DNA from 3 places in the Peribacillus sp. NPDC101480 genome. Region 1 is predicted to be linked to each of the others. Evidence: riboswitches for the same ligand, from Rfam matches in the RefSeq annotation. Region 1 holds a riboswitch; each other region holds the start of a gene.
What was found. A riboswitch is a leader RNA that binds a small molecule or an ion and turns the genes downstream of it on or off. The one in region 1 is predicted to bind preQ1.
Positions count from the first base shown of each region.

Region 2: it holds a riboswitch for preQ1, as region 1 does, so the genes downstream of both, ACQKMF_RS19515 (QueT transporter family protein) here and ACQKMF_RS02520 (VUT family protein) in region 1, are expected to answer to the same signal.
Region 3: it holds a riboswitch for preQ1, as region 1 does, so the genes downstream of both, queC (7-cyano-7-deazaguanine synthase QueC) here and ACQKMF_RS02520 (VUT family protein) in region 1, are expected to answer to the same signal.

Region 1 covers NZ_JBNNSB010000001.1:484,883-488,712, reverse strand. Annotated here, with positions in the region: gene ACQKMF_RS02535 (alpha/beta hydrolase) at 1-246, opposite strand, end outside; gene ACQKMF_RS02530 (PadR family transcriptional regulator) at 557-877, shown strand; gene ACQKMF_RS02525 (hypothetical protein) at 1,275-1,424, opposite strand; gene ACQKMF_RS02520 (VUT family protein) at 1,446-1,988, opposite strand; PreQ1 riboswitch class I at 2,039-2,081, opposite strand; gene ACQKMF_RS02515 (SRPBCC family protein) at 2,331-2,813, shown strand; gene ACQKMF_RS02510 (SRPBCC family protein) at 2,842-3,282, shown strand; gene ACQKMF_RS02505 (HD domain-containing protein) at 3,419-3,830, opposite strand, start outside.
Region 2 covers NZ_JBNNSB010000006.1:50,621-54,450, forward strand. Annotated here, with positions in the region: gene ACQKMF_RS19505 (PAS domain S-box protein) at 1-858, opposite strand, end outside; gene ACQKMF_RS19510 (TVP38/TMEM64 family protein) at 973-1,629, opposite strand; gene ACQKMF_RS19515 (QueT transporter family protein) at 1,753-2,238, opposite strand; PreQ1 riboswitch class I at 2,245-2,289, opposite strand; gene ACQKMF_RS19520 (YbaK/EbsC family protein) at 2,458-2,979, shown strand; gene ACQKMF_RS19525 (hypothetical protein) at 3,115-3,830, shown strand, end outside.
Region 3 covers NZ_JBNNSB010000002.1:646,818-650,647, forward strand. Annotated here, with positions in the region: gene ACQKMF_RS10595 (VUT family protein) at 1-57, opposite strand, end outside; gene queE (7-carboxy-7-deazaguanine synthase QueE) at 192-920, opposite strand; gene queD (6-carboxytetrahydropterin synthase QueD) at 913-1,395, opposite strand; gene queC (7-cyano-7-deazaguanine synthase QueC) at 1,399-2,079, opposite strand; PreQ1 riboswitch class I at 2,114-2,156, opposite strand; gene dpdD (protein DpdD) at 2,310-3,830, opposite strand, start outside.

The DNA of each region.
Region 1 (3,830 bases):
TTCTTCTTTAAGGAATTTATAGCCATTAACTACATCTTCCCACCATTCCTTTGGACCAGTCTTAACGAGTTCCTCACCAGATACTCCATGCCCTCTATAAAGAGGTCCGTGGCAAGTATAGTCAAGATCATTCAAGTATTTCCCTAATTTCTTCATATCTCCTGTACTTCCGGTAAACCCGTGAAGTAAAAGAACAGCTCTCTTTCCACCAATATATGTGAATGGCTCTGGTGCTTTCACTTTCATCTATCTAGGACCTTCTTTCTTTGCTCTTGTTGATAAATAGAATCTAAATGATTTTTGAAAAAAAATCAATTAATACCCCTTGAGTAGTGATTCTTCTATCCTATTCCGTATTTTCATTAAAACAATTAAATCATGTATATAGTATCCTTACCACACTCTTCACAACTCATCCGTTCCGAAGCACATTTTACTATGATTAAATTTATTTAGCAATCGTCATTTAACCATTTTTTTTTAGAAAAGTAAAATGCACCTTGTGATACGATGTACAACGTATTACACTTTAGAAATGAAAAGGAGGAGAATTTATTTGGATAAAGAATTAATGAAGGGAAGCATTGACCTCCTTTTGCTTTCACTTCTTTCACAAAAAAAGCTATACGGCTATGAAATCACGAAGATCTTGAAGGAAATGAGCATGGGCAAATATCAAATAAGTGAAGGCACCCTCTACTCCGCCCTGAAACGGTTAGAAAAAAAAGAATTCATAAAAGGCCATTGGAAAGAGTCCGAGTCAGGCCGCAGGAAATATTATCATGTCACCGAAAATGGACAAACCGAACTTGAACGGAAGCGAGAATGCTTTTTCTTCCTCGAAAAATTAGTTCGGAAAACCACAGAGCAATTCTAAACAAAATACAAAGCTTCCTAGCCCCAATAATGGAACGGTGCAGGAAGCTTTTTTTGATGTTTACTCGTGAATTCGTCCTGCACTCATAATTTCGCACTGTTTATTCGTGAATTACTCTTGAGTTCGCACTGTTTACTCGTGAATTTGCGCTGTTTACTCGTGAATTCGTACTGCACACTTAGTTCGCACTATTTAATCGTGAGTTTTTCACGTTTACTCGCGAGTTTGCGCTGTTTACTCGTGAGTTTCGCACTTTTACTCGTGAGTTTGGACTGTTTACTCGTGAATTTTGCACTTTTACTCGTGAATTCGTACTGCACACTTAGTTCGCACTATTTAATCGTGAGTTTTTCACGTTTACTCTTGAGTTACTCCGTTAACGCGCAAAAAAAAGGACCTAATTTGGTCCTTTTTTGTCAATTCCTTTATGCTTGCGATAATTGGCGCAGGAGAGCTTCATGCATTCCCCTTGAACATGGGGGCCATATTTTTCACGAAAGGCCTCGAGGCAATAGCATTTATCTTCTTCCTTTTTGGTTCCTTCCATCGAGTGCACCCCTCCTGGCATTTAACTGGCGACTACACGTTTCTCCAGTTCTACGTTGATTCGTCCCAACAGTACGGCACCAATTGACTGTATGATGGTTTTAACGATGATTTGCCCGATGACCGCAGCGGGTACTGCTTCCCATGGCAATATATTGGCACCCAGTGGACTTAGGCCAATCACGACAAATATCACCGAATCGAAAAATCCTCCAACGATCCCGCTGTAAAACACCCTCCAACTCATCGGAAGCTTTAAACGGGTATAAATTTCCGTGTCCGCCGTTTCTGCGACCACAAACGATAATGCGGAAGCAAATACAATCAGTAACGTATCCCCTAATAAAAATGATACACATGCAGATAAAATAAGTGCAGTGACGATACATATATAGGTCTTCGCGCGGCCGAATTTATTCTGGACCAGATCTCGGAAGATGAAGGTTCCCCCGATGAGCAATGTCCCCATCGGGATGATGAACATGCCAAAATGTAATGGCGCAAAAGCTGCTGTAACCACATTCGCCGTGATTATGGATACTAAATACAATAAAATTCTTAACATTTCTTAATTCTCCTTATACAGAAAAAACAGCACCCTAAGAAAGAGCACTGTTCTCCTTAGTTTTTTTGAGAGGGTAGCTAGAACCTCTTCCGCCCGGGCGGATTATCATTTTCCTCATTTATCGTAGCTTGAAAACGATTGGAAATCAAGAAGTTTCCATATGGCCCTTTTATGTTACGGAGAATCCGATATTAGCAATTCACTTCAAATCTTCTTCAATGCAATGACTTTGCCGATTTCTGTCGCAAAAAACTGCTTGACCGCCTGTATATGAAAGCCGAAAATCAATGATAGAGTCATTTACGATCTTGATACCTTATTTGGCGAGGAGGAAAAAGAATTATGAAAAAAACTACGTTTGTCTATCCTATTTATATCGCAACCACACCAGAGAAGCTTTGGGAAGCCTTGACGAGTGGTGAAGTCACGAAGAAATATCACTTTGGATTGCAAGTACAGTCTGACTGGCAAGAAGGGGCAGCCGTTAAATATTTGCTGGAAGATGGGCGGATTACTGATCATGGTAATGTACTTAAATGCGAGCCGTTGCACCTGCTCTCGTTTACATGGATCATGGCAGGAGACGAAACACCTCGCGAGCAGCCTACACGGGTCACTTTTGAATTACAGAAAATGGACGATTCGACTGTGAAGTTAATTCTTAGGCATGAGGAGCTTTTGAAGACAGATTTCGTATATGATGAAAATACCTATGAAGGCTTGAATAATGGATGGCCAGCCATTCTAAGTAACCTGAAGAGCTTGCTTGAAACTGGACGGACACTGCCGTCAATATCAGTAGATTGGGATAGTGGAAAAAAATAAAAACAAATCGAAAGAGAGTTGTTTTAGTATGGATACCCAAATAATCACGAAATTTAAGATAATCAAGCCAGCTAATGAAGTGTTTGAAGCCATAGTGAATCCTGAAAAAATCAGGAATTTCTGGTTCTCATCGAGTTCGGAAAGATGGGAACAAGGCAGGACACTTACATTGAGATACAACGAATACGATGCTGAAGTGGTCATTAATGTAATGGAAGTTGAGGAAAATAGGAAAATCGTGTTTGCGTGGGGCGGAAATGATCAAGAAACGATTGTTACCATTACACTAAAAGAGTTGGATAAAACGAGTACAATCATTGAAGTAAACGAATCAGGATTGAGTGAGGACGACCCTGAAATAATAAACAAAATGATCGGACAAAAAGAAGGTTGGGTTTATACATTAACCTGTTTAAAGGGTTATTTAGAAAATGGCGTTAATACTTTGAGAGCATCATTGGTTTTTTAATTATTAAAGGGTGCTGGTTCAGATGATAAGGCATCCGTTAAGCAAGCTCCTTCCTAATGTCGATTGTCTAAATCAACTAAGGGAGGAGACCTAGATGTTTCCGAGAAAAAACTTCCCGTATGGTTTGACACGAAATTCAATCGGAAATCACTTTTAGATACATGCCCTTTGAAGCTTTTTTGTAGGCTTCAATTCCCATTTTCTTGACTTTTTCCGATAAACTGGATGCTATTACCAATTGGGTTCCTTGAATAACTGAAGGATCTATCAGGCGCATTTTATTTTTCCGATGTATATCGTATTCCACTTGATCTTCTTTCAACTTTACGTTACCATGGATCCGTTTTAATAGGTTTTGAACTTCATGGTCTTCAGTGAAGCTTAACAAGCACATGACTTCTTCTGTACCGAGTAAGTCATCAAGGCTGATCAGTTTTTTTGCTAAAGCCACTTTTAAGGTCTTTGCCAAGATATCATAGCCATATATATTAAGTGGGTTCATGAAAAAATCAATAACTTCGCTGTAATACGTTTTCACAAACCATTCC
Region 2 (3,830 bases), on a different contig from region 1:
CTTCGTCAGGAATTCTATATCTTTACCTTTTTTGATCCCCTTATGGTTTTCCATGACATATTGGCAAGATGTACGGATCAATTCCGCATCTTCTGCTGAGAAGTTCAAATTAATGAATGAGGCTCCATGTATTTCTTCCTGTTGAAAGCCTGTTACCGTTTCAAATCTAGGATTCACCGTCGTGATCATTCCGTTTAAATCAAGCATCAGCATCGGATATGGGTTGTGTTCAAACAATGACTTATAGCGTTGTTCACTTTCGAATAATTGATTCTCCGCGACAACCCTTTCAGAAATATCCCTGCCAATGACGACTAAGCCTTTTCGTGAACCATCCTCATTGAACAGGGGAACTTTGATCGTATCAAAGGTCTTGTGATTGCCATCGGGAAGTGGGATGATTTCCTCACACCGTGTGATTTCCCCTTTTACCCACGTTTCTTCATCGGAAACTTCACAGTAGATCAACGACTCTTTATAAAATTCGGAGTATTCGGCGAGCTCACTGTCTCTTTTTCCTTTATAATTTACATGCTCCAATTGAAATAATTGCAGCCCGAAGGTATTGGATTCAAGCCATCGGCCATCACCATCCTTGAAGTTAACGAAATCAACCATCGAATTGATGAGTGTACGCCGACGTTGTTCCGCCTCTTTTAATCGTTTGAATTCTTCCCTTTTAGCTAAATAAAGATATAAGACCAAGCCTATTGATAAAAGGAAAACAAAGCCTTCCACTCTTTGCAGTTGAACGAAGACTTCCTTGTTTTGGATATTTGTAGTTAAAAAATAGTCGAATACGACTAATGTAAGAATCCCGGATAGGATATATATTGCTAAGATGGAGCGTTTGGACATGGAGATTCTCCCTGATTTTAGACATTTCAAAGGTAAAATTACATACACATTTTAACAAACTATCGAAAAAAAATATATGCAGAATCCTAAATAAAAAAACAGGGGCCAATGTGGTCACCTGTTTTTTCTGAAGAAGGTAAGTTTCTTTTTCTTTTTTGCACGCTTATAGATAATGAAAAATAGTAAGAAGAGGAGTGCGAGTGCAGCTAGCGTATATTGGTTCATTTCAACAGATAGCAGTCCATAGGGAATCAGCGATAGGAAGAAAAAGTATATAAGGTTGCCAAGCGCCGTCGCTAATAAAAAATCCTTGAACGTGACAGTGCTGACTCCAGCTGCCAAGTTAATTAAGCTTGTTGGGATAAGCGGGAAAATCCTTCCTGTAAAAACGTACATGAAGCCATGCTCCACAACGGTTTCCTGCCATTTTTCACCAATCTTCTTTAAGAGAAGCTCCTGAAACCAGTTTCTTGCTGCATAAAAAATGAATCCTGAGGCAACAACACTTGTAAACCAACTCCATAGATAGCCATATATGAATCCGAATATCGTGACATTGATAGTCAGGAGCAATATTAAGGGGATGATTGTAAAAGAATTTTGTACAAACATCAATACGAATGTCACAATAAATGTAAGCAGAAGGTTTTCCTTCAATATACCAATAACAGAATCCAGGTCACTTTTCCAAACCAAAGTGAACAGCTCAGCATTAGAGTATATAAATATTGCGATTACAAATAGACCTAATATGGTCAGGACTTTTTTCAAAGGGCCACCACCATTCTTACTAATAGTTTATCATTTTCGAGTTCATTGGTGAAAAAAAAGAGCTGCCGCATCAAGCAGACAGCTCTTTTCCATTATAGTGGCCTAACGGCGCGAAGATTCCTTTTAAAGCCACTTTTCAAACTGAATTCTTTTGTTCATTCCATAAATGATTGGCGCTCCGATCAGGAGGACGACGAACTCACCGACAGCTGTAGTCATCCAGCTTAGCCAGAATGGCAAGCCAAAGGCAAGGTTCAGTTCAATTGCAATTAAAAACATTGTGAATGTAAAAAAGATAATCGTGGCGATCATCCGTCCTTTAATGCCTTTTATGAAACGAGAAATATAAATGACAAGCAATAAGGCGAGCAGGGATTGCCCCACCCCAAAAATCAAATCATATGGCACCATCGGCGAAAAGAGCAGATTCGATATGAAGACCCCGCCAACGATACCGTAGATATACTTTTTATTGAATACAATCAGATGATTCAACATTTCCGGTACACGGAATTGGAACATCTCAAAAGCTATTGGTTTAAACACCAATGAGACCGCCACATACAAGGCAGCCAATAACCCGTTTATCACGAGTGTACGAACATTCATTTTACTCTCTCCCTAGTTTTTTATCGTGGGATGGTTACGAACCACGTGTAGGCGTTTACCCGATTATTAATAGTATCCCATGTACGCTTGTTTCGTCAATTTGTAAAGAATGGTTTTAATTTATTAGTTTCCCCAGTAGAAGTAGCACAATAGGATTTTGATTTATTGCAATGAAGGATGATATTATTTCAATATGTACGTCAAAGGAGTGAATATAAAATGTCGATCGAGAGTGTCAAAAGCCATTTTAAACAATGGAATCGGGAAGGCGACGTAAAGGAGTTCGAAACATCGAGTGCTACGGTGATTGAGGCAGCGGAAACCATCGGTGTTATCCCAGCGCGGATTGCTAAGACTCTTTCCTTTAAAGGGGAAGGTGAACACGCGATTTTGGTAGTTGCCGCAGGGGACGCTAAAGTGGATAATAAGAAATTTCGTCAGACATTCGGTTTCAAGGCACGAATGCTTTCGCCTGAAGAAGTGCTTGCACAGACCGGCCATGCAATCGGAGGCGTTTGCCCGTTTGGTCTGGCAAACGATTTAGCTGTTTTTCTTGATGTATCGTTGAAGCGCTTCGAGTCATTGTTCCCGGCTTGCGGCAGTGCGAACTCTGCAATAGAACTTACACTCGCTGAATTGTTTGAATATTCAGGTGCGAAGGAGTGGGTGGATGTTTGTAAGGGTTGGGAAGAAAAGGACAATGAGGAAACGGCGGTAGGCAATGCAGTTGATGTCATTTGATTAATGTGTCAAAAAATTAGATTCACATGATTGGGATTGAGTCCACTGCAGTGGACTTTATTTGTAGGGGCCGCATGCATTTCTATGATTAAAGCGGAAAACGGGCAGAAAGTGTTCCTGAGCGGAGGTCGAAAGATGTTAAATGGAAGCGAAAGAAAAAGCAATAGCAGCTATCTTAGTCTTAAAACTCTTTATGAAGAAAATATAACGGTTAAGAGCATTGCCCAGGAGCTTGAGTTTTGCCATAAAAATGATCTGGCGCTGGATATTCAGGAAGCATTGGAAAAAAAGAATTTTGATATATTGGCTGTCCAAGATCAAGGGGAAATCATCGGGTATATCGAAAGGGAAGAACTAGGTGAAGGAAGTATTTCTGAATATATGAGAAACTTTTCACCAAGGGAAATGGTTTCGGACTCAACCCCTTTGATCCAGCTTCTCCATATTTTCAAGAATAAAACAAGGGTGTTCGTCTTGGAGAATAATTCAATTAAAATGTTGATTACCCATGCCGACCTTCAAAAGCCTCCGATCAGGATGCTGATATTCGGATATATTACCTTATTGGAAATGAGGATGAGCGATATCATCCTGGATAGATTCGGCGATGGCAGCTGGTATCCAATGATCAGCGAAGACCGTTTAGAAAAGGCAACCGAATTATATAGAAGGAGAATTGATAAAAATGAGGATATCAATATAATAGAGTGCCTGCAAATCAGTGATAAATTCGATATCATACATAAAGATAAGGAATTGAGGTGCTTCTTCCAAATCCCTTCGAAAAGTAAAGGGAAGAAGGATGCGAATGCCATCCGGAAATTACGGGATAAGATTTCCCATGCTAATGA
Region 3 (3,830 bases), on a different contig from region 1:
TGCAGCAGTAACAACGTTTGCAGTTATAATAGCAACTAAGTATAATATTATTCTCAACTAATCACCCCATCTTAATATATAAATTTAAAACTATTTTCTCTTTTAAAATAGGAACGTATGTTCCTAGTAATATTCTACCTCAAACTTATAAAGTTATAAACTGGATTTTTCAGTTTGTTTCAATAAAAAAACTAAACTCCTCGTTTATTTCCCCATATATAGGTATGCAGTTGTGGTAATACTTTTACATCTTTTAATTCATTATCTAACATGACTTTATTTAAAAGCCATTCATATTTCTGTAGAAGTTGATTTACCAAATGTTGATTATCTGTTGTTTTATTATCCTCATTTCCAACCTGTAGGAAGAATGGAGTTTTGGGATATCTAAGGTGTATTTTTTTAGCATAGTTGTAATCAATCTCATCGAAAACAACAACCTTCAAACTTACATTATGTGAAGGGTCTTTTTCCTTTAGATTGTCAATTACTTTATCAAGTATATCAAAATTTGTAATCATCCCTGAACTTGGTGGCTTTGGAGAAATTGTTAATTCATCGATATGCAAAAACCAATCCTGCCACTTACTTCCCTGTGTCTCTAAACCAATTTTTATATTGTTTTCTTTTAAAAGGTCGATTAAGTAACTTAGGTTCTTTAATAATGCAGGATTCCCACCTGATATTGTTACAAAAGAAAAACCATCTCCGCCGAGTAAAACAAGTTCTTTCCAAATTTCTTCTGCGTCCATTTGCTTTATTAAATCTTTTCCAGAACCGTCCCAGGTAAAAGCAGAATCACACCATGAACAAGAATAATCACAACCTGCTGTTCGAACAAACATTGTCTTTTGTCCAATGACCATGCCTTCGCCTTGGATAGTTGGACCAAAGACCTCCATTACTGGTATTTTACTCATCCTCTATCCACTCCCGTCTTGCTTCAGCATAACCTGTTGGAGTTTCATATAATCGAACAAACTCTAATCTAGCATCCTTGTATTTAATCTGTCTTTCTTCTTGCTTCAAAGCATCGGACATTATTTCATAAATCCACACGACAATGTTTTCGGCTGTGGTATTCATCGGTGGCAGTGTTTCATTTAAATATCTATGATCAAGAAATATTTCAATTTCGTTTTTCCAAATTTCTTTGATCTCACCAAAATCAATCATTAACCCACGGTCATCAACAAATCCGCTCAGTCCAAAAATAACTCTATAAGTATGGCCATGGAGATTTTTGCACTTTCCTTCGTAGGCATGCAAATGATGCGCTGAGTCAAAGGTGAATTCCTTACTAACCATCACGCGTTTATTATGGTACTTTAACTGGTTACGTTTTATATCTTCATCTATTTTTTGGAGCTTTTCAACAATCCGAAAACCGTACATTATTTATTGCCCCTTTCTATCCTTCAAATAGTTGTCTAAGCCGTTTTTCCGTAACTTACATGCCGGACATTCACCACAACCATCGGCAACAATTCCGTTATAGCATGTCAGAGTTTTTTCACGGACAAAATCAAATGCTCCAAGATCGTCTGCTAGCTTCCATGTTTCAGCTTTATTCAACCACATTAATGGAGTATGAATCACAAATTGCTGATCCATAGAAAGGTTAAGTGTTACATTTAATGATTTAACGAACACATCTCGACAGTCTGGATATCCACTAAAATCCGTCTCACAAACCCCAGTGACAATGTGTTTCGCACCAACTTGGCTAGCTAGCACACCAGCAAAAGACATGAATAATAAATTTCGACCAGGAACAAAGGTCGATGGAAGGCTGCCGCCATTTTCCCCATCCTTCACTTCAATTTCATCTCTTGTTAAAGCATTCGGTGCTAGTTGATTCAGTAAACCCATATCTAAAATATGATGCTTTACACCAAGTTCTTTTGCTATATTTTTTGCACATTCTATTTCAGTAATATGTCTTTGATTGTAATCAAAAGTAACAGCAATTACTTCTTGAAATTGTTCTAATGCCCAGAATAAACACGTAGTACTATCTTGTCCTCCACTAAACACAACGATAGCTTTATCTTTTTTCAATTGTAAAACTCCTTTCAATAGAAAAAACAGCACTACTAAGAAAGCAGAACTGTTTTCCTTAGTTTTTTAAAGAGGGTAGCTAGAACCTCTACCGCGAGAGCGGTTTCTCTATAAATATTATATCATAATTTGAGATAGAATTATTTTTTTTAATTATTGCTACAACTTAGGTTACTAAAAAAATCATCAACCTTTATTGGTAAAGGCACTTTCAATTTCATTACAATTACCTAGTAATTAATAATAATTTAGCTTACATGACTAGACATAACTTGGTTATCATACTGTTCTTGACAATACTCCTCCAATGCCTCTATAATTCCGGTTTCCCCTGAACTTCGAGAATATAATAAATTATCATCTAAATAAGGTGATATCCCAAAAGTTAATGCATGGGACATACAAGTTGTGACGAGAATAACTAAATCTGAGTTTCGAGCATACGCTTTCGCTTCATTTGTCAATTTACTATCCGTACAGACCTTTACTTTAACATTTGGATTTCTCTTTGTAATCCGCTGTGCAGCTCGCTGTGCTGGTTTCTCACGTAGAGAGTAGATGGTAATAGACATATTAGGTAATACCTCTAATAGATCCATATCTCTATTAGAAGTTATCTTCTCATTTAATGCATCAATCATGGAAGAATTAGCAGATATTCTGTTTCCTAAATCAATCCATGATTGAATAACCGTTTGGTTAGCTATTCTATCAAGAAGAGATCCAACCCAATTTGTCCAAACTGGTTGTAAGAGATCATCACCAAGTCCGTATTCCTTAAATAGCTCTAAAGATTCTAGCACATATGATGATAATCGATCTGTTGGGAATACATTAAACCATGATTCGACTTGATTCCAATATAAATGAACTTTGGAAATCTCTAAGCACAATAAACCTTCCGTTAGTCTTAATAAAAAGCCGGTATTATTTTCATTTCGTTTCCCATGAATACAGAGAATTTCTCGCGTATATTCATATAATTCATTCGCCTTTTCATTAGGAAAATAATCATCTTGCATTAACTCTGTAACAAACATAGGCAATGCTGTTTGTAAAAGAGATTTTTGCATGGATGAGAGAGACTCTATTCCTATCGTAGCTATTATTTCTGATAGATTACTAAGAGACGTAATGGACCAATTGATATTCCCTTGTTGAACATCTATCGTCGTTAAATGCTCTTCTAAAAGATCAAAATCAGAAGTGTGTATAAAATTATAAAACCAGTTGTACCAATCCACTCGATCGGTTGTCTCAGTCGTTATTAATAAAGATTCATTCTCTTTTTGTAGATTAAGTAAGTAGATCATCCATCCTTTAGATTGCGGTTCTTTCATTAACTGCCGTTGTTCCTGTTCAGATAGCATTTCATAATGCTTTAATGCAACAGAGCACGTTTCCTCTGTTTCTTCCATAATGGAAATTCCTGCAAGCAAACGAACCTTATCAATAGAAAGATCAACTCCATTTAGAAGAAGAAAAGCATCTTCATACTCATGATTAGTAAAACACTGTTTGGCTCGTTCTAATTTATCATTAATGGAGATTATCGGCTTCTCTTTATTCGTTTGTACATAAAGTAAGAGGAATTCAATAATATCTTTAGTGATCTCATCTTTGGTCTTTTCTTGGTAGCGCTCCAGTTTATCTTCCTGACCTTTAGAAGCTGCTTCATAAGCAAATACACGTATAGAAGTTTCCTCATCTAAACTCAACTGTGAACGTAAGAGTGTTCCAAGCTTATATCGTGATTCTTTAAATGCTTT